2 linked regions of the Hydrogenophilus thermoluteolus genome follow. The protein of the gene in region 2 binds, or shares a complex with, the protein of the main gene of each other region. Links are inferred from orthologs where the notes say so. Each region holds a gene or a part of one and is shown on either strand. Other genes may lie near its edges.

What was found.
Region 1: the proteins of eno (region 2) and HPTL_RS01740 are in contact, whole or in part, in a solved structure (PDB 2FYM), measured with the Escherichia coli proteins. The link is inferred for Hydrogenophilus thermoluteolus from one-to-one orthologs.

Annotation. Positions count from the first base shown.
Region 1 is NZ_AP018558.1:374,621-391,891, forward strand. What follows is about bases 5,284-9,035. They hold HPTL_RS01740 (Rne/Rng family ribonuclease), read right to left. Parts: upstream 8,709-9,035; coding sequence 5,484-8,708; downstream 5,284-5,483. Other genes in these bases: HPTL_RS01735 (low molecular weight protein-tyrosine-phosphatase), read left to right, coding at 5,284-5,487. In the rest of the region: ATP-dependent Clp protease ATP-binding subunit ClpA, read right to left, coding at 1-1,241; ATP-dependent Clp protease adapter ClpS, read right to left, coding at 1,244-1,552; HPTL_RS01725 (amino acid aminotransferase), read right to left, coding at 1,577-2,779; excinuclease ABC subunit UvrB, read left to right, coding at 2,863-4,962; more of HPTL_RS01735, read left to right, coding at 4,993-5,283; HPTL_RS01745 (RluA family pseudouridine synthase), read left to right, coding at 9,103-10,170; HPTL_RS01750 (Maf family protein), read right to left, coding at 10,114-10,713; HPTL_RS01755 (YceD family protein), read left to right, coding at 10,766-11,266; rpmF (50S ribosomal protein L32), read left to right, coding at 11,270-11,449; phosphate acyltransferase PlsX, read left to right, coding at 11,446-12,492; HPTL_RS01770 (beta-ketoacyl-ACP synthase III), read left to right, coding at 12,504-13,472; fabD (ACP S-malonyltransferase), read left to right, coding at 13,498-14,445; 3-oxoacyl-ACP reductase FabG, read left to right, coding at 14,447-15,226; acpP (acyl carrier protein), read left to right, coding at 15,307-15,546; fabF (beta-ketoacyl-ACP synthase II), read left to right, coding at 15,573-16,808; HPTL_RS01795 (hypothetical protein), read left to right, coding at 16,843-17,271. UniProt on the Escherichia coli protein: Endoribonuclease that plays a central role in RNA processing and decay. Required for the maturation of 5S and 16S rRNAs and the majority of tRNAs. Also involved in the degradation of most mRNAs.
Region 2 is NZ_AP018558.1:1,667,519-1,674,340, forward strand. What follows is about bases 3,929-6,822. They hold eno (phosphopyruvate hydratase), read right to left. Parts: upstream 6,074-6,822; coding sequence 4,784-6,073; downstream 3,929-4,783. Other genes in these bases: HPTL_RS08110 (gamma carbonic anhydrase family protein), read left to right, coding at 3,929-4,438; HPTL_RS08115 (FtsB family cell division protein), read right to left, coding at 4,455-4,745; HPTL_RS08125 (DUF1330 domain-containing protein), read right to left, coding at 6,113-6,406; kdsA (3-deoxy-8-phosphooctulonate synthase), read right to left, coding at 6,419-6,822. Outside these bases: ribosome biogenesis GTPase YlqF, read left to right, coding at 1-636; HPTL_RS08095 (hypothetical protein), read left to right, coding at 581-1,219; HPTL_RS08100 (sulfatase-like hydrolase/transferase), read right to left, coding at 1,274-2,956; HPTL_RS08105 (23S rRNA (adenine(2030)-N(6))-methyltransferase RlmJ), read right to left, coding at 2,985-3,839; more of HPTL_RS08110, read left to right, coding at 3,914-3,928. UniProt on the Escherichia coli protein: Catalyzes the reversible conversion of 2-phosphoglycerate (2-PG) into phosphoenolpyruvate (PEP). It is essential for the degradation of carbohydrates via glycolysis.

The sequences.
Region 1 (17,271 bases), 1.3 Mb from region 2 along the record:
ATCACGTCGATCGCTTTGTCGGGGAGTTGCCGGTCGGTGATGTAGCGCGCGGAAAGTTCCGCAGCGGCTTGCAGTGCAGCGGCGGTGTATTTGACGCCGTGGTGCGCTTCGAAGCGTTCTTTGAGCCCTTTGAGGATCGCGACCGTGTCGGCAACCGACGGTTCGGTGACGTCGATTTTTTGGAAGCGGCGCGAGAGCGCGTGGTCTTTGGCGAAGATCTGACGGTATTCGTTGTAGGTGGTAGCGCCGATACAGCGCAGTTGCCCCTTCGCAAGCGCCGGTTTCAAGAGGTTCGACGCGTCGAGGTTGCCGCCCGATGCGGCACCGGCACCGATCAGCGTATGGATTTCGTCGATGAAGAGGATTGCCCCCTCTTGTTCCTGCAATGCTTTGAGGACGTTTTTCAGCCGCTGTTCGAAGTCGCCGCGGTATTTGGTCCCCGCAAGCAGGGTTCCGAGGTCGAGCGCATAGACGGTGGCGTTCGCGAGCACTTCGGGGACTTCGCCGTCGACGATCCGTTTCGCGAGCCCTTCGGCGATCGCGGTCTTGCCAACGCCCGCTTCGCCCACGAGCAGCGGGTTGTTCTTGCGGCGGCGGCAGAGGGTTTGTACGACCCGTTCGAGTTCCGCGTCGCGACCGATGAGGGGGTCGATCTTGCCCTCTTTTGCGAGTTGGTTGAGGTTGAGGGTGAATTGTTCGAGCGCCGCGGCACCATTTGCGGGACGCTGTTCGTCGTCGTCGTCGCTCGCGGCCGGGTTGTTCCTTTGCGCACCCGCTTTGTTGCGGAGGTTCTGCTGTTGCGCGACCCGTTCGGGGGCGACGCCATGCGCGAGGTAATTGGTGATGTCGAGGCGGGTGATTTTGTGCCGCTGCAACAAGAAGAGCGCGTGCGAATCTTTTTCGCCGAAGATCGCAACGAGCACCGCTGCGCCGGTGACGTCCGATTTTCCGGCCGACTGGACGCTGAGGATCGCCCGCTGGACGACGCGTTGGAAACCCAGGGTGGGTTGGGTGTCGAAATCGCCCTCACCGGGAACGCGCGGGACGTGGGTGTCGATGAATTGCTGCAGATCGCGGCGCAGCCCGTCGATGTTGGCGCCGACCGCGCGCAGCGCGTCCGAAGCCGAGGGGTTGTCGAGCAGCCCAAGCAACAGGTGCTCTACGGTCACATATTCGTGGCGCATCTGCCGCGCTTGGGCAAAGATCATGTGCAGAGTGACTTCGAGCTCCGGGGCGATCATCGCTAGGCTTCCTCCATGGTGCAGGCCAATGGATGGCCGTTCTTGCGGGCGAACTCGGTGACTTGCGCCACTTTGGTGGCGGCGATGTCTTTCGGGTAGACCCCGCAGACGGCCATCCCTTCATGGTGGACTTTGAGCATGATTGCGACTGCGCGTTCCGTGTTCATGTGAAAAAAACGCTGCAGCACTTCCACCACGAAGTCCATTGGCGTGAAATCGTCGTTGAGCAGCAGCACCTTGAAGAGCGGCGGCGGCTTGAGTTCGGTTTCCGCCGCCTGCGGTTCAATGTGCTCGACCGGTTGCACGCTCATGGAGGTCATTCTAGCGAGTCGCGATCAGCCGCGCAACACCGCTGCGATCGCATCGGCAACGGTATCGAGGTTGTGGCTGTTGAGCGCAGCGACACAGATCCGCCCCGAGCGCACCGCATAGATGCCGAAGTCGCGCTGGAGCCGTTCGACCTGTTCCGGCGTGAGGCCGGTGTAGGAGAACATCCCGCGCTGCGCGGTGACGAAGGTGAAGTCGCGCCCAGGAACCGCGGCTTCGAGGCGCGCGCGCAGCCCTTGCCGCATCGCTCGGATGCGGTCGCGCATGCCCGCGAGTTCCGTCTCCCACTGCTGGCGCAGCGCAGAGTCGGCGAGCACCGTGGCGACCAACGCGGCCCCATGGGTCGGCGGGTTGGAGTAGTTGGTGCGGATCACCCGTTTGAGTTGCGAAAGGACCCGCGCGGCTTCGTCGGCGGTGGTGGTGACGATCGAAAGGGCGCCCACCCGTTCGCCGTAGAGCGAGAAGTTCTTCGAAAACGAGCTCGAAATCAAGACAGGAATCCCGGCATCGCAGAAGCGGCGCACGGCAACCGCGTCGGCGTCGATCCCTTCGGCGAAGCCTTGGTAGGCCATGTCGAGGAAGGGAACGAGCGCTTTGGCTCGACAGACTTCGACGACCGTTTGCCATTGCGCTTCGGTGAGATCGGCGCCGGTGGGGTTGTGGCAGCAGGCATGGAGCACGATGATGCTGTGGGCCGGTGCGGCTTCGAGATCGGCAATCATGCCCGCGAAATCGACGCCGCCTGTTTGGGCATCGAAATAGCGGTACTCACGAACAGAGAAACCCGCTGCTTCGAAGATGCCGCGGTGGTTTTCCCACGACGGGGCGGAGATATAGACCGAAGCGTCGGGGACGATCCGCTTGAGAAGGTCGGCGCCGATACGCAGCGCCCCGGTGCCGCCAAGCCCTTGCGCGGTGACGACCCGTTTTTCTGCCAAGAGGGGGGATTGGGGGCCGAAGAGCAGGTGCTGCACCGCAGTGGTGTAGTGCGCTGGCCCTTCGATCGGCTGGTAGCCGCGTGGTTTCGGGTTTGCCGCCATCGCGGTTTCCGCTTCGCGCACGCACGCCAACAACGGAATTTTCCCGTTGTCGTCGTAGTAGACCCCAACGCCCAAGTTCACTTTGTTCGAGCGCGGGTCGGCAGCGTAGGCTTCGTTGAGACCCAGGATCGGGTCGCGCGGCGCAAGCGGGACATTGGCAAAGAGTGACATCGCGGTTCTCCAACTTTTGCGATAATGAGGGAATGAAGCGTGTGACGACGAACGATTCTACCACGGCACCTCAGGGCGATTCGGTGCCGAATCCTGGGGTCGCAACGGACCCAAACGGCGCGGATCACGGGACGTGGCACCGTTTCCCCGGTAGCCCTTTCGTGCTCTACGCCCCTTATCCGCCAGCAGGGGATCAGCCTCAGGCGGTTGCGCAGTTGGTCGATGGGTTCGAGGCTGGTCTGGCACGCCAGGTGTTGTTGGGGGTGACCGGTTCCGGCAAGACGTTCACGATGGCCAACGTCATCGCGCGCCTTGGGCGCCCGGCGTTGGTGATTGCGCCGAACAAGACCTTGGCGGCGCAGCTCTACAGCGAGTTTCGCGAATTTTTTCCCAAGAACGCGGTTGAATACTTCGTTTCGTATTACGACTACTACCAACCCGAAGCCTACGTGCCGAGCCGTGATCTCTACATCGAAAAGGATTCGAGCATCAACGCGCACATCGAGCAGATGCGCTTGTCGGCGACGAAGAGCCTGTTGGAACGGCGTGACGTGGTGATTGTTGCCACCGTCTCGTGCATCTACGGGATCGGGGATCCGGTGGACTACCACGCGATGATCCTCCACTTGCGGGTGGGGGAGCAGCTTTCGCGCCGGGCGGCGATCGAGCGTCTGGTGGCGATGCAGTACGAGCGCACCGAGACCGATTTCGTGCGCGGGACGTTCCGAGTGCGCGGTGAGGCGATCGATATCTTTCCGGCCGAACACGCCGAATGGGCGCTGCGGGTGGCGTGGTTCGACGACGAGATCGAGGCGTTGAAGCTCTTCGATCCGCTCACCGGTGCGGTGGTGCAGCAGCTTTCCCGGTTCACGGTCTATCCGTCGAGCCACTTCGTCACACCGCGCGCAACCGTGTTGCGCGCGATCGACGCGATCAAGGCCGAGCTGCGGGAGCGGCGCGAAGCGCTGCTTGCTGCGGGGAAGGTGGTCGAAGCGCAGCGGCTCGAGCAGCGCACACTCTTCGATCTGGAAATGCTCGAAGAGGTGGGGTTTTGCAAAGGGATCGAAAACTATTCGCGCCACCTTTCGGGCCGTGCGCCCGGGGAGCCGCCGCCGACGTTGATGGACTATTTGCCTCCCGACGCGGTGTTGTTCATCGACGAGTCGCACGTCACGGTGGGACAGATCGGGGGAATGTACCGCGGCGATCGCGCGCGCAAGGCCAATCTGGTCGAGTACGGCTTTCGCCTGCCGAGTGCGATGGACAATCGGCCGCTCACTTGGGTGGAGTTCGAAGCACGGATGCCGCAGACGGTTTTCGTTTCGGCAACGCCAGGGGATTATGAACGGGAAACGAGCGACGCGGTGGTCGAACTGGTGGTGCGCCCCACCGGTCTCGTCGATCCGGAGGTGTGGGTGCGTCCCGCGTCGCAGCAGGTCGATGATCTGCTCCATGAAGCGAAACAGCGCATCGCGCGCGGTGAGCGGGTATTGGTGACGGTGCTCACCAAGCGGATGGCCGAAGACCTCACCGAGTTTCTCAACGAAAACGGCGTCCGGGCGCGGCACCTCCATTCCGACATCGACACGGTGGAGCGCGCCGAGATCATCCGCGACCTACGCTTGGGGGCGTTCGACCTTCTGGTCGGGATCAACCTGTTGCGCGAAGGGCTCGATATTCCCGAGGTTTCGTTGGTGGCGATCTTCGACGCCGACAAAGAGGGGTTTTTACGTTCCGAGCGGTCGTTGATTCAGACGATTGGTCGCGCGGCGCGCCACGTTCATGGAACTGCGATCCTTTACGCGGATACGGTCACCGATTCGATGCGCCGCGCGATCGAGGAGACCGAGCGGCGGCGGGCGAAACAGATCGCTTACAACACGGCGCACGGAATTACCCCCCGTTCGGTGGTCAAAGCGGTCAAAGAGTTGATCGATGGGCTGCCTGCAAGCGGTGAGGGCGCGGCGGCCCGTACAAGCGGTCGCGCGGCGTCGCGTGCGGACGGGGATTGGTTGGCGCAGCTCGACCGCAGTGATCCGCAGGCGGTGGCGAAAGCGATTCAGAAGCTGGAGCGCGAGATGAAACGCCACGCCGAGGCGCTCGAATTCGAAAAGGCGGCGGCGGTGCGCGATCAATTGCTGGCGTTGCGGCAGTCGGTGTTCGGGTTCGAGACGGTGGCGTGACGCCTTGCCGATTCCGCTTCAGGAGGGAGTATGACGACGCCGATTCGTTTGTTGTGTGTGTGCACGGGCAATATCTGCCGGTCGCCGACCGCAGAAGGGGTATTGCGCCATCTGGCGCAGCAGCGCGGATGGACATGGGTTACGGTCGATTCGGCAGGCACGCACGACTATCATGTGGGCGAACCACCGGACCCGCGGACGCTTCGGGCCGCGCGCGCCCGTGGCTATGATTTGTCGACGCTGCGTGCGCGGCAAATCTGCCGCGACGATTTTAGGCGCTTCGATTGGATTCTGGCAATGGATCGCGGCCACCTGGCGCTGCTCGAACGGATGCGTCCGCTCGAGGCACACGCGCAGTTGGCGCTTTTCATGGCGCAAAGCCGCGCGTTTCCGAATTACGAAGTGCCAGACCCTTACTATGGTGGGCGAGAAGGGTTCGAGCAGGTGCTCGACCTCATCGAAGATGGGGCGATGGCGTGGCTCGATTGGCTGGAAGAGACCAATCGAGCCACGCAAAGCGGTTAGTTGCGCCGCGTCTCCACCTGGATGAGCGGCCCTTCGTCGCGCTTTGGGGCGCGCGGGATCACGCGCCCCAAGCCTTCAGGCTGCGGGAAAACCGGTCGATAAGTGACGCGGCTGGGGTCGGTTTCGATCCAGACGAGGCCCGCTTGCGCGACCATTTCCCGCAGCGCCGCGGTATCGGTTTCGCGGCGCGGGGCAGGCTCGTCCGTAACCTCGTGCGACTCGTTGCCCTTCGGCGTCTCTGCGTTGCGGGACGATGGCGCAGCGGTTGCAGAAGGCGCCGCGTTGGCGGGCGGCACGCCCGGTTCGGACATTGTCGGCGGGGTTTCGTGGGGCGCGTCCTCTACCGCGCCCGCTGGTAGGTCCGTTGTCGACGCAGGGGTGCCAAGAGCGGCTTCCGTTGCCGTGTTGCCGTCACGCGGGTCGCCTTCACTCAGGTTTTGCGAAACCGCTGGACGCCCCGGGGGGATGGCGGCCAGCGAACCGTCGAGCCGTTCCGGGACTGGAAGCGGCGCAAGCAGTACTGGCACTTCTTCGGAGCCTTCGGCATTCGCAGGCGACGCACCGGATTGGGGTTCGGCTGCTTCGGGTGCCGTGGCTTCTGGTGCAGCCGGTTGCGATTCGGCACCGGGCTTTTCGTCAGCGGGTGTCTGCTCGGCTGTTTCGCCGTCTTGCGGCACGACTGCCGCGGTTGCGCCAGGCTCTGCCTCCGGACGTTGGGTGGTGTCAAGAGCCGTTTCGTCCGCTGCAGTTGGAGTATCTGTCGTTTCGCCAGCAGCGCTTACTGCCCCTACTTCCGTGACTGCTGGCGTAACCGGTACCGGGAGCTGCCGTTCTGGAAGGATGCCGTCGTCAGGTACGCGCTCCTTCTCGGCGTGCTCGGGTGCTGGTGTTGCTATTTCTTCTGCCGCATCGGTGGATGCCGTCACGGCAGGTTCGGTGGCCTCGGGTTGTGCGGTTTCAGCCCCTTTGGCTGCTTCGCGCGCGGTTTCGGCCGGTTGTGCCGATGCTGCTGACGGTGCGGTCGGGGTCGGTTCTTCAGCCGGAAGCTCCTCGGTTGTGTCCGCTACCGCCGAAGTGGTTTCGGTGGTTGCTGCGTCGTAGGTTTCGGTCGGAGCAGTGGTCTCGCTTTCGGCAGCCGACTCTTTGCGCCGCCCCCGGCTGCGGCGGCGACGCCGTTTGGCCGGCGATTCGCTGCCGCTCTCCGGCGTGAGTACGAGTTCCAACGGTTCGGCGCTCGTTTCCGATTCAGCCGATGACGCGAGGGAGGAGTCGGCAGATTCGGCCAAGGCGCTTAAGGTTTGCGGCTGTGGGGTTCTCGTTTCGCTGGTCAACGCGTCGCGCGGCGATTCGTCGCTCCGTTTGCGGCGCGGTGGGCGACGTCTGTTGCCGTTGCGGCGACCGTTGCCATTTCGCACCGGTGGCGCGGACGGGCTCGCGGTTTCGGTTTCCGATGAGGTAGCGCTGGTGTCGCCCGGTCCCATCAAGCTTTTGAGCCACGCGAAAAGGCGCTGAAGCAGCGGAGCTTGCTGGGGTGCCTCGGTGGTTTGGGCCGTCGGCGCCGTGTCTGCCGTCGCGTCTTCCGGTGCGTCCGTTGCTCGCGTGACCGGGGGCGGGGCGTCGGGGGCGATCCCTTTCACCGCGGCTTCTTGCTTGGGCGCTTTGCGCTCGGACAGGAGGTTCGTCGGCGCGGTTTCCGGCGCTGGCGGCGTGACCAGTTCGTAGCTCACCAAGCGCACGTCCAGGTTGTCGATCTGGTCGTGGCGCAGCCGCACCACTTCGTGCGCTGGCGTTTCCATGTGCCGGTTGGGGATGATCACGACGCGGACCTGGTGGCGCGCCTCGATACGGGCGACGTCGAACCGTTTTTCGTTGAGCAAAAAGGTGCCGACGTCGACCGGAACTTGAACATAAACCGCGGCGGTATGCTCTTTGATCGCTTCTTCTTCGATGATGCGCAGGATATGCAGCGCGGCCGATTCGGTGCTGCGGATATGACCGGTGCCACTGCAGCGCGGGCAGGGGACATAGGTGCCTTCGGCGAGCGCCGGGCGGAGCCGTTGCCGTGAGAGCTCGAGGAGCCCAAATTTGCTGATGCGCCCCATCTGGACCCGTGCCCGGTCGAAGTGCAGCGCCTCTTTGAGTTTCTGTTCGACTTCCCGCTGGTTTTTCGGGTTTTCCATGTCGATGAAGTCGATCACGATCAGGCCGCCTAGGTCGCGTAGCCGCAGCTGTCGCGCGATCTCTTCCGCGGCTTCGAGGTTGGTCTTGAGCGCGGTCTCTTCGATGTCGGCACCTTTGGTCGCTTTGCCGGAGTTGACGTCGATCGCGACAAGCGCTTCGGTGTGGTCGATCACGATCGCACCGCCAGAGGGCAGGGTTACTTGGCGCGCGTACGCGGTTTCGATCTGATGTTCGATCTGAAAGCGGGAAAAAAGCGGGACATCATCGGCGTACCGTTTGACACGGCGCACACAGTCGGGCATCACGTGCTGCATGAACTGGCGCGCCTGCTCGTAAATTTCGTCGGTGTCGCAGAGGATTTCGCTGATGTCGGGCTGGAAGTAGTCGCGGATCGCGCGGATGACGAGCGCGCTCTCTTGATAGATGAGGAAAGGGGCTTTTTGGGCGTTTGCCGCTTCTTCGATCGCGCGCCAGAGTTTCAACAGGTAGTCGAGGTCCCATTGGAGCTCTTCGAGCGAATGGCCGATCGCTGCGGTGCGTGCGATCAGGCTCATGCCCTCCGGGACGTTGAGCAGCTCCAGCATCTGTTTGAGTTCGGCGCGCTCTTCACCGTCGATGCGGCGAGAAACGCCGCCGCCGCGCGGGTTGTTGGGCATCAGGACCAGATAACGCCCTGCGAGCGAAACATACGTGGTGAGTGCCGCGCCTTTGTTGCCGCGCTCCTCTTTTTCGACTTGAACGATCAGCTCTTGACCGACTTCGAGCGCGTCTTGGACACGGGTGCGACCGTTCTGTTCGGTGCTCCGCCAGTAGCTGCGCGCAACCTCCTTGAAGGGAAGGAAACCATGCCGCTCTTCGCCGTAGTCGACGAAGACCGCTTCCAGACTGGGTTCGATGCGGGTGATGACCGCTTTATAGATGTTGCCCTTACGTTGTTCGCGGTGGGCGGATTCGATGTCGATATCGATCAGTTTCTGGCCATCTACGATCGCCACGCGCAATTCTTCGGCTTGCGTGGCATTGAAGAGCATGCGTTTCATCGGATTCGGGTCTCCACGAGTCGATGGGCGGGACCCGACGGGAAAGGGGAGGGATGAGCCGTGCGGACCGCACCGCTTCGCGATGCGCACAGAGGGTTGGCTTAGACCGAAAAGCAGCCAGCACAACGCTCTTACGCCTAAAGGTACAGGCGAGCGCAATGAGAAGAAGCGGGAAGAAGGCCAAAAAAATCGTGTTCACGGATTCCTCGATGGAGCGCTCGAAACCCAATGAGCGCTTCACTTGCTTTCCTTACGTCAGGCACCGCCGGGGTAGGTTGGTCGGGTTCAGTGCGTAACGAAAAAACCGGTCAAGACCCTTTTGGGAGCGGAGATAAATGGCTCGACCAAAGGAGTAAGATCGGGTCTTGGTCAAGGGTGAAGTATAGTACTGATTATGGGAAAAGCGCAAGATCTCGAAACCGCGCCGGTCAAGACCGCGGTGCGTTTTTTGCAGGTGACCGAGGGGCCGCAGCGGTTGGACAATTTCTTGCGTCGCCATCTGAAGGGGGCGCCGAAAGCGTTGATCTATCGCATCATCCGTAGCGGTGAAGTGCGGGTCGATGGTTGCCGTGCGCAACCCGACAGTCGGTTGCACGCGGGCCAGACGGTGCGGGTGCCGCCGCTGCGTTTGCCCGAACCCACCATTGCGGTGGTGCCGCCCGCGCGGGCGCTCGCTTCGCTTTCGGTGGTTTATGAGGATGAGGCGCTGCTCGTCGTCGACAAACCCTCTGGAGTCGCGGTCCATGGCGGGTCGGGTCTCTCCTGGGGATTGATCGAGTGGGTGCGTGCCCATTGGCCAGGAGCGCAGCGTTGGGAGCTCGTCCATCGGCTCGACCGGGATACGTCCGGGTTGCTCGTGATCGCAAAAACGCGCCGCGCTTTGAAAGGGCTGCAAGCGGCTTGGCGTGCTGGCGAGGTGGCGAAAACCTACCTCGCTCTGACAGTCGGGATGCTCACAGAATCGCGTCTGCGCATTCGCGCGCCACTTGAGCGCTATTTGACCGCGGCGGGTGAGCGACGGGTTCGCATTGCCGAGACGGGCAAACCTTCGGATTCGGAGGTGGTTCGTCTTGCGGCGTGGGGCGCGCCCGCGCCGGGATTTTCGCTGGTCGAAGTGCGGATCCATACGGGAAGGACCCATCAAATTCGCGCCCATTTGGCGCACGTCGGGCACCCGATCGCCGGAGACGAAAAGTACGGCGATTTTTCGCTCAATAAGGTGGTAGCGCGTCGACTCGATCTGCCGCGGTTGTTTCTTCACGCCAGCCGCCTAGCGTTTCGTCATCCCGAATCAGGTCGGCGTGTCGTGTGCGATGCGCCGCTACCTGGGGCGCTTGCGCAGTGCGTCAAACGGCTGGGGCGGCCGACCGAAGGTGGGGTGCCCCAGCGGGCACTGGACAGTGTGTTACGGGATTTGCCAGCCGAAATGGCGCAGCAGCCGAACGGTGGCGATCAACGGTAGTCCAATGAGCGCCGTTGGGTCGTCGCTGACCACTTTTTCGACCAGCGCGATGCCGAGTGCTTCGATTTTGGCGGCGCCAGCGCAATCGAGCGGTTGTTCGGTGCGTACGTACCGTTCGATCGCGTCGTCACTGAGGTCGGCGCGAAAAGTCACCGCGGTGGGAACCTCGGTTACCCGGCTCTGTTGCGTCACGGTGTCGAAAACGGCGACTGCCGTATAAAAATAGACGGTTTCCCCGCGCATGCGCTTGAGTTGCGCGATCGCGCGCTCCGGCGTGCCCGGTTTGCCGAAGCGTTCGTTGCCCAGCGCGGCCACTTGGTCGCTGCCGATGATGAGGGCAGGTTGCGCGAATTGACGGGCCGCAGCGCGCGCCTTGGCTTTGGCAAGACGCAAGGCAAGGTCGCGCGGCGATTCGTTGGGTTGCGGGGTTTCGTCGGTTTCGGGGTTTGCGGTGACGAAATCGAGGTTGAGTCGTGCCAGCAACGCACGGCGGTAAGGGGAGGTAGATGCGAGCACCAAAAGCGCAGAATCGGGTCTGTTCATCGGGACGCAAGGCTTTGACAAAAAGTGGCGAACATTTTATCATTCCGCTCTTATGTCCGAACATCCTGATCTCCTCGCTCAGGTATTCGATCCGGTTGCTTTCGTTCGAGGCGACGCGCCGTGGTCCGGAAAAGTGGCCGCAGCGCGGTTTGCGCGTGCAGCGGAGCAGATCGGTGACCTTGCCGCGACGCTCGATTGGCGGGTCGAGCCCGAACGAACGCCGGAAGGGCGTGCCGCGAGTCGGCTGCGCCTCGAAGGCGTGCTGCCCGTGGTCTGCCCGCATTGTCTCGCGGTGGCGCCTTGGACGGTGGCGATCGAACGTCTGGTCGTTTGGTACCGGTCTGCGGCGGCGATTCCGGAAGAGGAGCTCGAGGAGGAGAACTGGGATGCGCGCGTGATGGACGAACCGATCACGCTGCTCGAGTTGTTGGAAGAAGAACTGTTGTTGGCGTGGCCTCAAGGTGCGGTGCACGATGGGTGCGCGTTGCCGGGGCCAGCGCAAGTGGGTGAACCGCTTTCCCCTTTTTCCGTGTTACTTCAAATGGAGCGCTAAATCATGGCTGTTCAGCAGAACAAAAAATCACCGTCGAAGCGTGGCATGCATCGGTCGCACGACCGTTTGAAAAACCCGCCGATCGCGGTCGATGCCACTACGGGTGAAGTCCATCTTCGTCACCATGTGACGCCGAGCGGTTTTTATCGCGGCCGTAAAGTGATCGATACCGCTGGCGAATGAACAGCGCGCTCGCTGTCGATTGTATGGGCGGAGACCATGGGGTCTCCGTCACGATCCCCGCGATCCAAACCTTTTTGACCAAGAACACCGTCGCACGCGTCATTGCGGTGGGTATGCCGGATCGGTTGGCGCCCGAAGTCGAGCGTCTTGCGCGCCGTTTTCCGGACCGAATCACCTTGGAGCCGGCGTCTCAGGTCGTCGCGATGGACGAGTTGCCTCAGTCGGCGTTGCGCACCAAGCGCGACTCGTCGATGCGCCGTGCGATCGAGTTGGTGCGAGATGGTCGGGCGGTGGCAGCCGTCTCTGCCGGCAATACCGGTGCGCTGATGGCGATTGCCCGTTTCGTCCTCAAAACCTTGCCTGGGATCGATCGCCCGGCGATCGCGACGGTGTTGCCGGCGCGCACGGGTCGGGTTTGGGTGCTCGATCTGGGCGCGAACGTCGACTGCACCGCAGAACACCTCCTCCAATTCGGTGTGATGGGGGCAGCCTTGGTGCGCGCGGTCGAAGGGGTCTCTGAACCGCGGGTGGGGTTGCTCAATATCGGCGAAGAGGCGATCAAAGGCAACCAGGTCGTTCGCGAAGCCGCGGAATTTCTTGCTGCGTCACCGCTCAATTTCGTCGGCAACGTGGAAGATATCTACGCAGGTGCGGCCGACGTGGTCGTTTGTGACGGGTTCGTCGGCAACGTGGCGTTGAAGACGACCGAGGGACTGGCGCAGATGTTGGCCACGTTCCTGCGGGAAGAGTTTTCTCGTGCGTGGTGGACGAAACTGGCCGCGATGGTCGCATTGCCGGTGTTGCGCCGCTTCAAGGATCGTGTCGATCCGCGGCGGTACAACGGGGCGGTTTTGGTCGGCTTGCGCGGCGCCGTCGTGAAGAGTCATGGCGGGGTCGATGCGTATGCGTTCGGTTGGGCGCTCGAGCGGGCCTGGGAGGCCGGCACCCATCGCTTGGTCGATCGCGTCGCAGAGCAATTGGCAGCACTCAACGGGGGTTCCGCCGCAGAAAATACGGCTGCCCCGGCGCCTTCCGCGGGATGAAAGGGGAGACGATGGCCCGCTATTCTCGGCTCGTCGCGGTAGGTGGGTACCTTCCAGGGCGCCCCGTTACCAACGAAGATCTCGTCGCGCGCGGGGTTGATACTTCGGATGAGTGGATCCGCACGCGTTCCGGTATCGCGACACGCCACTTTGCCGCCGACGACGAACAGACGAGTGATCTTGCGGTCGCTGCGGCGCAGCAGGCGCTCGCAAGCGCAGGTTGGCAGCCGAACGACGTGGATCTGATCGTTCTGGCCACGTCGACGCCCGACATGATTTTTCCCAGCACTGCGACGATCGTGCAGGACAAACTGGGGATCACCAACGGTTCGCCGGCGTTCGACGTCCAAGCCGTGTGCACCGGTTTCGTCTATGCGTTGACGCTGGCCGACCAATTCATACGGTTGGGCGCCGCGCAGCGGGCGCTGGTGATCGGTGCCGAAATCTTCTCCCGCATCCTGGATTGGCGCGACCGCACCACATGCGTGCTCTTCGGCGATGGGGCGGGTGCGGTGCTGCTCGAAGCGAGCGACGCGCCCGGTATTTTGGCGACGAAATTGCACGCCGACGGACGCCACCGGCATCTTCTCTGTGTTCCGGGCCAGACTGCGAATGGCCAGGTGACCGGAGATCCGTTCGTCCGGATGCAGGGTCAAGCGGTATTCAAATTTGCCGTGCAGTCGCTTGCCGACGTTGCACGAGAAGTGCTCGAGGTGGCTCAGATGACCCCAGATCAACTCGACTGGTTGGTGCCGCATCAAGCCAACATACGCATTTTGGATGCGACGGCCAAGCGTTTGGGGGTTCCTTTTTCGCGGGTACTAACTTCCGTGCAGCAGCACGGTAATACCTCGGCGGCGTCGATACCGCTTGCGTTGTGCGATGCGGTGCAGGCGGGGCAGATTCTGCCCGGTCAAATGGTGCTGCTCGAAGGGATCGGTGGCGGTTTTACCTGGGGCGCTGCGCTGTTGCGTTGGTGACCTGAACCAAAAAGCGAGGAGACGCATGACGACGATGTTTGTCTTTCCCGGTCAGGGGTCACAGAGTGTCGGCATGATGCGCGCCTACGAAGGATTGCCGGAAATTCGGGAAACCTTTCGGGAGGCGAGCGACGCCCTGGGGATCGATCTGTGGCGTCTGGTCGATCAGGGGCCGGAGGCGGAACTGACGCGTACGCGCAATACCCAGCCGGTGATGCTCACCGCTGGCGTCGCGGTCTGGCGGGCATGGAAAGCGCTCGGTGGCCATGATCCTGCGTTCGTCGCAGGACACAGCCTGGGCGAATACAGTGCGCTGGTTGCTGCCGAAGCGCTCGCTTTTTCCGATGCCGTCCGGTTGGTTCGCTTGCGTGGGGAGGCGATGCAAGAAGCGGTGCCGGAGGGCGTGGGTGCGATGGCCGCGATCCTGGGGATCGACGCTGCGGCGGTCTCCGACGTGTGTGCTCAGGCCGCATCAGCAGAGGAGATCGTTGCGCCCGCGAACCTCAACGCCCCCGGACAGATTGTGGTTGCGGGGCATCGGGACGCGGTCTTGCTGGCTGCGGAGCTCGCGAAAGCGCGCGGTGCCAAACGCGCGGTGCTCTTGCCCGTGAGTGCGCCTTTTCACTGTGCGCTGATGCGCCCCGCTGCGGAGCGGCTCGCGGCAGCGCTCGCCGAGGTCGAGGTGCATTCGCCCCGCATTCCGGTGATCCACAACGTCGACGTGGCGACCCACGCCGAGCCGGAAGCGATTCGTGCCGCGCTCGTTGCGCAAGCCTATTCCCCTGTTCGCTGGATCGAAACGATCGAACACGCAGCGGCTTCGGGTGTCACGCGCGTGGTCGAGTGTGGTCCTGGGAAAGTGCTCGCAGCGCTCACGAAGCGGATCGTCAAGTCACTCGAAAGCGTCGCGTTGAGCGACGCGCAAGCCGTGCAGTCGCTGCTCGAGACAGAACGCGATGACGGAAAGGATTGAGATGGAAACGACGGTGCAGGAAACGGTTGCGCGCGCGTTTCGGTTGGATGGGCAAACGGCGCTCGTTACCGGTGCGTCGCGAGGGATCGGCGCGGCGGTGGCTGACTGGCTGGCTGCGGCGGGCGCCTATGTGATCGGAACGGCAACGAGCGAACAGGGGGCAGCGGCGATCAGCGCCCGTTTTGCTGCGGCAGGGCTTGATGGCGAAGGGCATGTGCTCGATGTCACCGACGGCGCGGCGGCCGAGCACTTGGTGCGCGCGATCGAGAAAGAGCGCGGTGCGATCGCCATTCTGGTCAATAACGCGGGCATTACCAAAGACAACCTGGCGATGCGGATGAAGGACGACGAATGGCAGGCGGTGATCGATACCAACCTCACCGCAGTCTTTCGTCTGTCGCGGCTCGTGCTCAAAGGGATGATGAAAGCGCGGTACGGGCGGATCATCAATATCACCTCCGTGGTCGGCAGCATGGGGAACGCCGGGCAGGCCAATTACGCTGCGGCGAAAGCGGGCGTTGCGGGGATGAGCCGGGCGTTGGCACGCGAATTGGGCAGCCGCAACATCACCGTGAACTGCGTCGCGCCGGGCTTCATCGAAACCAATATGACCGAAGCGTTGCCCGAAGCCCAACGCGAGGTGCTCGCAAACCAGATCGCATTGGGACGCCTGGGGTCGGTGGCGGAAGTTGCCGGGTGTGTGCTCTTCTTGGCGTCACCCGCGGCATCCTATGTCACCGGCGCCACACTCCACGTCAATGGGGGTATGTACATGGCGTGAAAAAGGCTTCAATTGCTTTTTGCTTTGGTAGAATAACTCCGCTTTTCATCCCGTTCAAGGAGTCATCCGAAATGGAAAACATCGAGCAAATCGAGCAGCGTGTGAAAAAGGTCGTGGCCGAACAACTCGGCGTGAATGAGGCCGACATCAAGAACGAGTCGTCTTTCGTCGAGGATCTGGGGGCCGATTCGCTCGATACCGTTGAGCTCGTCATGGCGCTCGAGGAGGAGTTTGAGTGCGAAATCCCGGACGAGGAGGCTGAGAAGATCACCACGGTGCAACAGGCGATCGATTACATCGTCGCGCACCTCAACAAATAATATCCGTTTATCCGAAGGAGTACGGCATGCGTCGGCGCGTGGTCGTGACCGGCCTAGGGATCGTTTCTCCCGTAGGCAATAGTGTCGAAGAGGCGTGGAAGAACATCGTCGAGGGGCGCTCAGGCATTGGGCCCATCACGCGTTTCGACGCAAGCACGTTTCCGGTGCGCATCGCTGGGGAAGTCAAGGAGTTCGACGTTACAGCGTACCTGCCGAAGAAAGAGGCGCGCCGAATGGATCTCTTCATCCATTACGGCATGGCGGCAGGCATTCAGGCAGTTCGCGACGCCGGATTGGAAATCACCGAAGCCAACGCCGAACGGGTGGGGATCAATATCGGCTCGGGGATCGGCGGTCTGCCGATGATCGAGTCTACCCACCACGATTTCCTCAACGGCGGGGCGCGTAAGATTTCGCCCTTCTTCATCCCCAGTTCGATCATCAACATGATCTCGGGCAACCTCTCGATCTTGCTCGGGGCGAAAGGGCCCAACCTCTCCGTCGTTTCCGCGTGTGCTACCGGAACCCACTCGATCGGTGAATCGGCACGGCTGATCCAGTACGGCGATGCCGACGTGATGATCGCCGGGGGTGCCGAATCGACCGTGACGCCGCTGGCGATCGGTGGTTTTGCTTCCGCAAAGGCGCTTTCGACCCGTAACGACGAGCCCGAAAAGGCGTCTCGCCCGTGGGACAAAGCGCGCGACGGTTTCGTGTTGGGTGAAGGTGCCGGCGTGGTCGTCTTGGAAGAGTACGAGCACGCGAAGCGCCGCGGGGCGAAGATCTACGCGGAGTTGGTCGGTTACGGCATGAGCGCGGACGCGTTCCACATGACCGCGCCGTGTGAGGATGGCAACGGGGCGATGCGCTGCATGCAAAATGCCCTGCGGGATGCGCGCCTCGACCCAGACGAAATCGATTACATCAACGCGCATGGTACCTCGACGCCGTTGGGTGACGTCGCCGAAACGTTGGCAGTGAAGCGCGCGTTCGGCGACCATGCGAAGCGGCTGATCATGAGTTCGACCAAGTCGATGACGGGGCATCTGCTGGGGGCCGCAGGCGGCGTGGAGGCGATCTTTACGATCCTTGCGCTACACCATCAGATTGCACCGCCCACCATCAACCTCGACGAACCGGGTGAAGGGTGCGATCTCGATTACTGTCCGCACACGGCGCGGGCGACGAAAATTCGCGCGGCGCTCTCTAATTCGTTCGGATTCGGTGGCACCAACGCAACGCTCGTCTTCAAGCGGATTTGAAGCAGCGCGCGTTGGCGCGGCAACGGAAACGGGCGTGGAACACCCCACCGAGCGCGCTCCCGAAACCGTGCATGCTGCTTCCGAAGTAATCTTTTTCCCGCCCCCCACCCAGACGTTCGCGCTGCTTTTTGGCGCTCATGCGCTCGTGGCGGGGGTTGCGTTTACTTCCCTTGTCGGCAAGGCGCTCGCGCTGGCGGCGGTTGCGCTTGCCCTATCGGCGCTCGGGACGGCGTGGCGATGGCAGAAACACCGTTGCGCGGGGTACCTGCTCGAAGGGGACCGGTTGCGGAGGGTGCGGCGTCCGACGGGACCGCATGGCGCAACCCTGACCACCCAGTTCGCAGACAACACCGCACGGCTCGTTGCGCTTCAGCGCGTGGGGTTGTGGTGGCGACTCACCGCCCGTACGGTCAAGGGAGCCCATTTCACCATTTGGATCGAATGGTGGCGGCTCTCCGCTGCC
Region 2 (6,822 bases):
CCATTGCGGATGATGATCGTCGGCATTCCCAACGTGGGCAAATCGACCCTGCTCAATGCATTACTCAAGCGCAAAGCGGCCAAGGTTGGCGACGAACCGGCGGTGACCAAGGCGGTGCAGCGCTACCACCTGGACGGCTTACGGACCATTTTCGATACGCCGGGCATGATGTGGCCGAAGATCGAAATCGAACACGACGGCTGGATGCTCGCGGCATGCCACGCAATCGGGCGCAATGCGGTGCGTGAAGAAGAAGTGGCGCTCGCGCTCATCACCACGCTTCAGGAAGAGGGCTATGCCGAGCGCATTGCGAAACGATACGGCCTTCCCGAAACTCTGATCACCGCATCCCACCCAGAGGCGATCTTGGAAGCGATTGCCGAACGGCGCGGCTGCGTCGCCCGAGGTGGCGTAATCGACTGGGAGCGTGCCGCCCTCGTCTTCTTGCAGGATTTCCGGGACGGCCGCTTGGGCCGAGTGACGCTGGAGACCCCGGAGAGCCGTACGCTGCGCATCGCGCGCGCCACAACCGGCGACAAAAGTGATATGATCGAAACAGCTTCCCGTTGCGATGAGCACCATGACGCCGAAAGCGAAACAACCGACAAAACCGGAAGCGGCGCACCCAAACGGTGACCCCCAATTGGCGCCGCCAAGCCATGAACAGGGGCAGCTCCCCGACCCCGTCCCGGAACACCCGCTCCTTTCCGGCAAACGGGAAATCGGCCGAGGTCGCTTCAGCATCGTCCTCGACGCGGGCCCTGAACGCGTGTACAAAATTGTCACCCATCCCGACGAATACCTCTACTACACCGCGGACGATCGCCCGCAAGGGCCTCATTTTCCTATCGTCCATGCGTACCACGGTATCATCGGCCGTTCGTCGCTCGGCTACCCGATGCACCTTTTCGAAATGGAAAAACTCTACCCACTGCCGGAACAGTCGCCAGCAGGCCAATTGGCGCGCCGTTTGGCCGCCGTCTATTGGGAAATGTGCAAACAGTGGGGCGAACTCAGCCGCAAAATGGGCGCAATCGCGTTACAGCAGATGGTGCAAACGCAACCACCTTTCGACAAGACACTGACTGAGGCCTTGGACGCGTTGGCGCGCTTTATCGAGCAGTACCGGCTGTTGCCCGATCTCATCGCGCAAGACAATTTGATGATGCGCAAAGATGGCACGCTGGTCTTCTCCGATCCCTTGGTGCTGGAAGAATAACGCCTTTTTGCGCGCGTTCCCGAACCGCGTCATTTGCGCCGTTCGTTCCCCCTTTCACGGGTGCCGGCCCGACGGCACCAGACGCTCGACAACGTCGCAGCGGCCATCTTCCGCAATACGACGCGTCAATTCGATCCAGCCTGCTTTCCCACCGAGATCGGGACCGTTGGTGTAGAGTACCCGAGGCGACTCCTCCGGTGAGTGCACCTCCCACCCCAAAAGCTCTGCGACGAACTGCCCCAATTCGTAGTGCGTGGGCCGACAACGCAACCGTGATGGCCAAGGTTCTGGGATCGTGGCGCCATTCCAGGCGGCGACCACCACGGGAACTTCGCCAGCATGCGCGGTAAGCTGCCCGTGGCCCCAACGGCCGCCTTCACCCAGCAATTCGTTGTGGTCACCGGTAAGGATGAACCAAATCGGCTTGTCCGTTTTGCTTCGTACCGCAGTAACGATCTGCCGTGCCAATTCGTCGAACCAGGCAACAGCGTTACGGTAGGTCGTCTGCATCTGAGCGCTGCGCGACGAGGTATCGACGGGAAACGGTTGCCATCCTGGCGGCAGATAGCGGTCGTACGCCGAATGCGCAACGCGGGTGTGGAGGATCAACAAGGTTTTGTCGCGAAATGGTTCCGCGGCGATGCGTTCGAGTAAGACGCGATCGACCCCCGCTTCGGCACGCTCGGGATCGCATCGATCCACGGTGCAGAAATGGTCGGCCGAATCCGCCCGTGTGAAGGTAAACAGGTTGTTGGTCTGAGCCGACTCGACCACGACACGATACCCATGTTGCTTCGCCAGCGAGATCAGGTTACTCTTACCGGTAACCGGAATGTCACTACGCCACGGCTCACGCTGCAGATTGAAAAACATCGGCAACGTCACCTTGGTTGCCACCCCAGCGGACTGCCCGATCGTGACGATGCACGTTGGGCACGTACGCAACGATGCCAGAAACGGCGTAGTGGGTTGCGGGTAACCAAAAGCGCTCATCACGCTTGGATTGGTCGATTCTCCCATCACAAGGACGATCACCCCATCGACCCCCTCGCCGATCGGGCGTACGTGATACGGCTCGCCACTCACTGACTGTGCCGCCGCCAGTGCAGAAATCCCGCCATGCGCTGCGGTTGCGCCGATCGCGTACGACGTGACCAACCAGGCGTTTTTGAGCGCATAACCGTAGGGACGCGGATAGAATGCCTGCGTGTTTTCGGGGTGTCGGTACGCTTTGAGCGGTAACACCAACCACAACGCCAAGAAAAGCATTCCTGGCCACCACCGCCCCTGCACGCCGAAGCGCCGGTTCATTCGCCGCACTGCAGCGAAAACGGCAAGCGGCAAGAGCGGCAGCAGCAGCGCTGCCCAAAAATGGTGGAGCAGCCCAGAAAACGCCACCGTGATCTCGCGCCACTCAGTGAAAAGCAGCACCGGCTCGTGCGGCGCAATGGGCGCACCGTAATAGCTGTAGTGCAGAAATTGTCCCCACTGCGCCGCTGCGAAAAAGAGCGCTGCCATCCAGGCGGCAACCACGGAACGCAATGCCAGCGTCAGTGCGAACCAGAGGCCTACGATTGCGATCGTCAGCCCTTCGGGTTTGACCCGGTAGCTCGGCTCCAACGCCGCAAAAACGTGATCGATGCCCAAATAAACCGCCAGCCAAAGGAGCGTCCCGCCCAGCCAGATCACAACTTGCGCCAAAGCGCGCTGTGCCAGATTTTGCTTCGATGCCATCATTGACTACTCTGCTTCAACGGATCCGTTTTCACCGCGTTCGGCTCTCAACCCGTGGCTCGGGCGCGTTGGGTTGCGCCAGGAGCCCGTGCAACCACGTGAGCCCTTCCTGGAGTCGCTCATGAAGCCCATAAGGGGGTTGCAGGACCACCAGCCCACTTCCATACATCCCCCACCCGCTTTTCGGTGGCGCCGTGACCGCAAGCTCCACCCACAGGTGGTCCTCCGGCAGCACGTTGCGCAACCGCCGCACCAAAATCGGGACTTCGTACCGCTTGAGCAATGGGTACCACACCATCACCACTGCTTGCGGAAACCGACGCCGCACCTCGCGAACGAACGGCATGACGGCACCATAGTCCTTCGCCCCTTCGTACGAAGGGTCGACGAAAACGATCCCGCGCCGCACGGGGGGCGGCATCCGTTTGACCGCTGCTTGCCATCCGTCGGCAAGCGTAACGCTCACCCTGGGGTCACGCGCAAAGAGCTGCCGCAACGCTTCGCCGTCGGTGGGGTGGCGCTCGAAGCAATAGAGTCGATCGGGAAGATCGGCGCGCATCAAGAAGCGCGCGATCGCGGGCGACCCGGGATAAACCGTCATCGTGCCATCGGGATTGAATGCATTCAAAATGGACCGAAACGTGGCAAACGCCGCAGGGGCCTCTGCCTGCGCCGCCCAAAAGCGACCGACCCCGTCGCGCCACTCTTCCGGAAGTCGACCGCCAATGCGCTGCGTCAGCGCATAGACGCCAGCCCCCGCGTGGGTATCGAACGCACACCACGGCTTCTTTTTTTGGTTGAGCAGCGCGAGCGCTTCGCTCAACACCCAATGTTTGAGCAGGTCACCGGGATTCCCTGCATGAAACGCATGACGGTAAGCAAGCATAATGCGCAACTTTCAGCACGAACGCGGTTTCATGGGATAATAAAGCGCGTTTCAGAAAAAATGAGAGCGTGACAATGGCCTGTTTTGCCCTCGACGACAAGAGACCCATTTTATCGGAAGGCGTCTGGATTGCCGAGAGCGCCGAAGTGATCGGTGACGTTCGGCTGGGCCCGGACGTCTCGATCTGGTTCAATGCGGTGGTTCGCGGTGACAACGAACCGATCACGATCGGGGCGGGTACGAACATCCAAGACGGCGCGATCCTGCACAACGACGAAGGCGTTCCGCTCACGATCGGAGCCCATGTCACCGTCGGCCACATGGCGATGCTGCACGGGTGCACGATCGGTGACGGCACCTTGATCGGGATCAACGCGGTGATCCTAAACCATGCGGTGATCGGCAAAGAGTGCATCATTGGCGCCAATGCGCTCATTCCCGAGCGCAAGGTGATCCCCGACCGCAGCCTGGTCGTCGGCTCACCCGGCCGCGTGGTGCGCACGTTGAGCGACGAAGAGGTTGCTGCGTTGCGCCAAAACGCGCAGCACTACATCGACGCGGCGCGCCGCTACCGCCGGTTCCTGCGCCGCATCGACTAACTTGTAAGCACCTTCTTCATGGGCGGCTGGCGTGCTCCGGCACCATGAAAAGGAGTTCGTCGCTGCGAATCCAGTTGTATTGGCGGCGAACGGTCTCTTCGAGCGCCTCGCCGCCCGTTTCCAATTGCCGAATCACCTCGCGCAGCCGCTCGTTGCGGGCTTCGAGCGCGGCGTTCTGCGCACGCAGCTCGGCCACTTTCGCTTCCAGACGTTGCCGCGCGACGATCCCCCCTTCGCCGAACCAGAGCTGGTATTGCAACCCGAGCACCAGGAGGAGGATCGCCAACCGCCGCAGCGCCGTGACCATCGCGTGACACTCCGCGTGCGACGACGCCGCAACAAGACTCAGCCGCGACGCAGGTTATAGAACGCGGCGATACCGGGATAGTGGGCCGTATCGCCCAAATCCTCCTCGATGCGCAGCAGCTGGTTGTATTTCGCCAGTCGGTCGGAACGGGAAAGCGAACCGGTCTTGATCTGCATCGTCGACAACCCAACCGCGATATCGGCGATCGTCGCGTCTTCGGTCTCGCCCGAACGGTGCGAAACCACCGCGGTATAGCCCGCGCGTTTCGCCATTTCCACCGCAGCGAAGGTTTCGGTAAGCGTCCCGATCTGGTTGATCTTGATCAGGATCGAATTGGCTATGCCTTCTTGGATTCCTTTTTCCAAGATTTTGGTGTTGGTAACGAAGAGATCATCGCCAACCAGTTGCACCTTCTGCCCCAACCGTTCGGTCAAGAGCTTCCACCCGGCCCAATCGCCTTCGGCCATGCCATCCTCGATCGAAACGATCGGGAATTTGTCCACCAGGGTCGCCAGGTAGTCGGCAAACGCTTCCGAAGTAAGCGTGAGTCCCTCCCCTTCGAGCACGTATTGACCGTCGCGGTAGAACTCGGAGCTTGCGCAGTCGAGCGCCAATACCACGTCACGTCCGGGTTCATACCCTGCCGCGGCAACCGCTTCGAGAATCAGGTTCAACGCCTCTTCGGTGTTTTTCACGTTGGGCGCAAACCCGCCTTCGTCCCCCACCGTCGTGGGCATGCCGCGTTTGTCGATGATTTTCTTCAAGTGGTGGAACACTTCGGCACCGCAGCGCAACGCGTCACGGAAGGTCGACGCGCCCACGGGCATGATCATGCACTCTTGAATATCGAGGCTGTTGTTGGCGTGCGCACCGCCGTTGATCACGTTCATCATCGGTACCGGCATCGCTTTGAGGCCGCTGCCGCCCAGGTAGCGGTAGAGCGGCAGTCGCGCCTCTTCCGCGGCGGCCTTCGCCACCGCGAGCGACACCGCCAGGATCGCGTTCGCACCCAAGCGCGATTTGTCCTCGGTGCCGTCGAGCTCGATCATCGTCTTGTCGATGAGCGCCTGGTCGTCGGCGTCGAGCCCCAACAGGGCTTCGCAAATTTCGGTATTGACGTTTTCGACCGCTTTGAGCACGCCTTTGCCCAAATAGCGGTTGGGATCGCCATCCCGCAATTCGAGCGCTTCCCGAGAACCGGTCGACGCCCCGGAAGGAACCGCTGCCCGCCCGAGGACGCCCGATTCGAGCAACACGTCTGCCTCGACCGTGGGGTTGCCGCGCGAATCGAGCACCTCGCGGGCAACGATATCTACGATTGCTGCCATGGTTTCACTCCTTTACTCTGTATTCGTTCCGACCGCGCCTTACGCAAGCCCTTCGACGACGAGCATGTCGTACTCCGCAACTCCTTCGCGGGCGGCACGCGCTTGTCGGTAGGTTTCGGAATCGTAAAACGCTTTCGCCGCGTCATAAGAGGGAAATTCGACGACGACGACGCGCACCGGCTGCCAGGCGCCCTCCAGCACCTCGAAGCGGCCACCCCGCACGAGGAAACGCCCTCCATGTTCGGCCACCGCCTGCGCAGAGAGTTCGCGATAACGCGCAAGCGCGTCATTGTCGGCACGGCGCGCCACCACAACCACATACCCTTTCGCCATGTTCGGCTCCTTTCAGCGAAGTAACCACTCGTTTTCGAGGAAGGGGCTGCGCTTCACCACTCGATCGAGCTCGACCAACGTCGACAGCAACGCCTCGAGCCGCGGAATGGGCCAAGCGTTCGGCCCGTCGGAAAGGGCCTTGTCGGGGTCAGGATGGCACTCCATGAAGAGCCCGGCCACCCCCGCAGCGATCGCAGCGCGCGCCAAAACCGGGACGAACTCGCGGCGGCCGCTCGACCGCCCGTCTCCCCCGCCGGGCAGTTGGACCGAATGCGTGGCGTCGAACACCACTGGGCAACCGGTCTCGCGCATGATCGCGAGGCCGCGCATATCGACCACCAAATTGTGGTATCCGAACGAAACGCCGCGCTCACAGACCAGGATCGTATCGGCACCGCCATTGGCCGCTTTGGCTT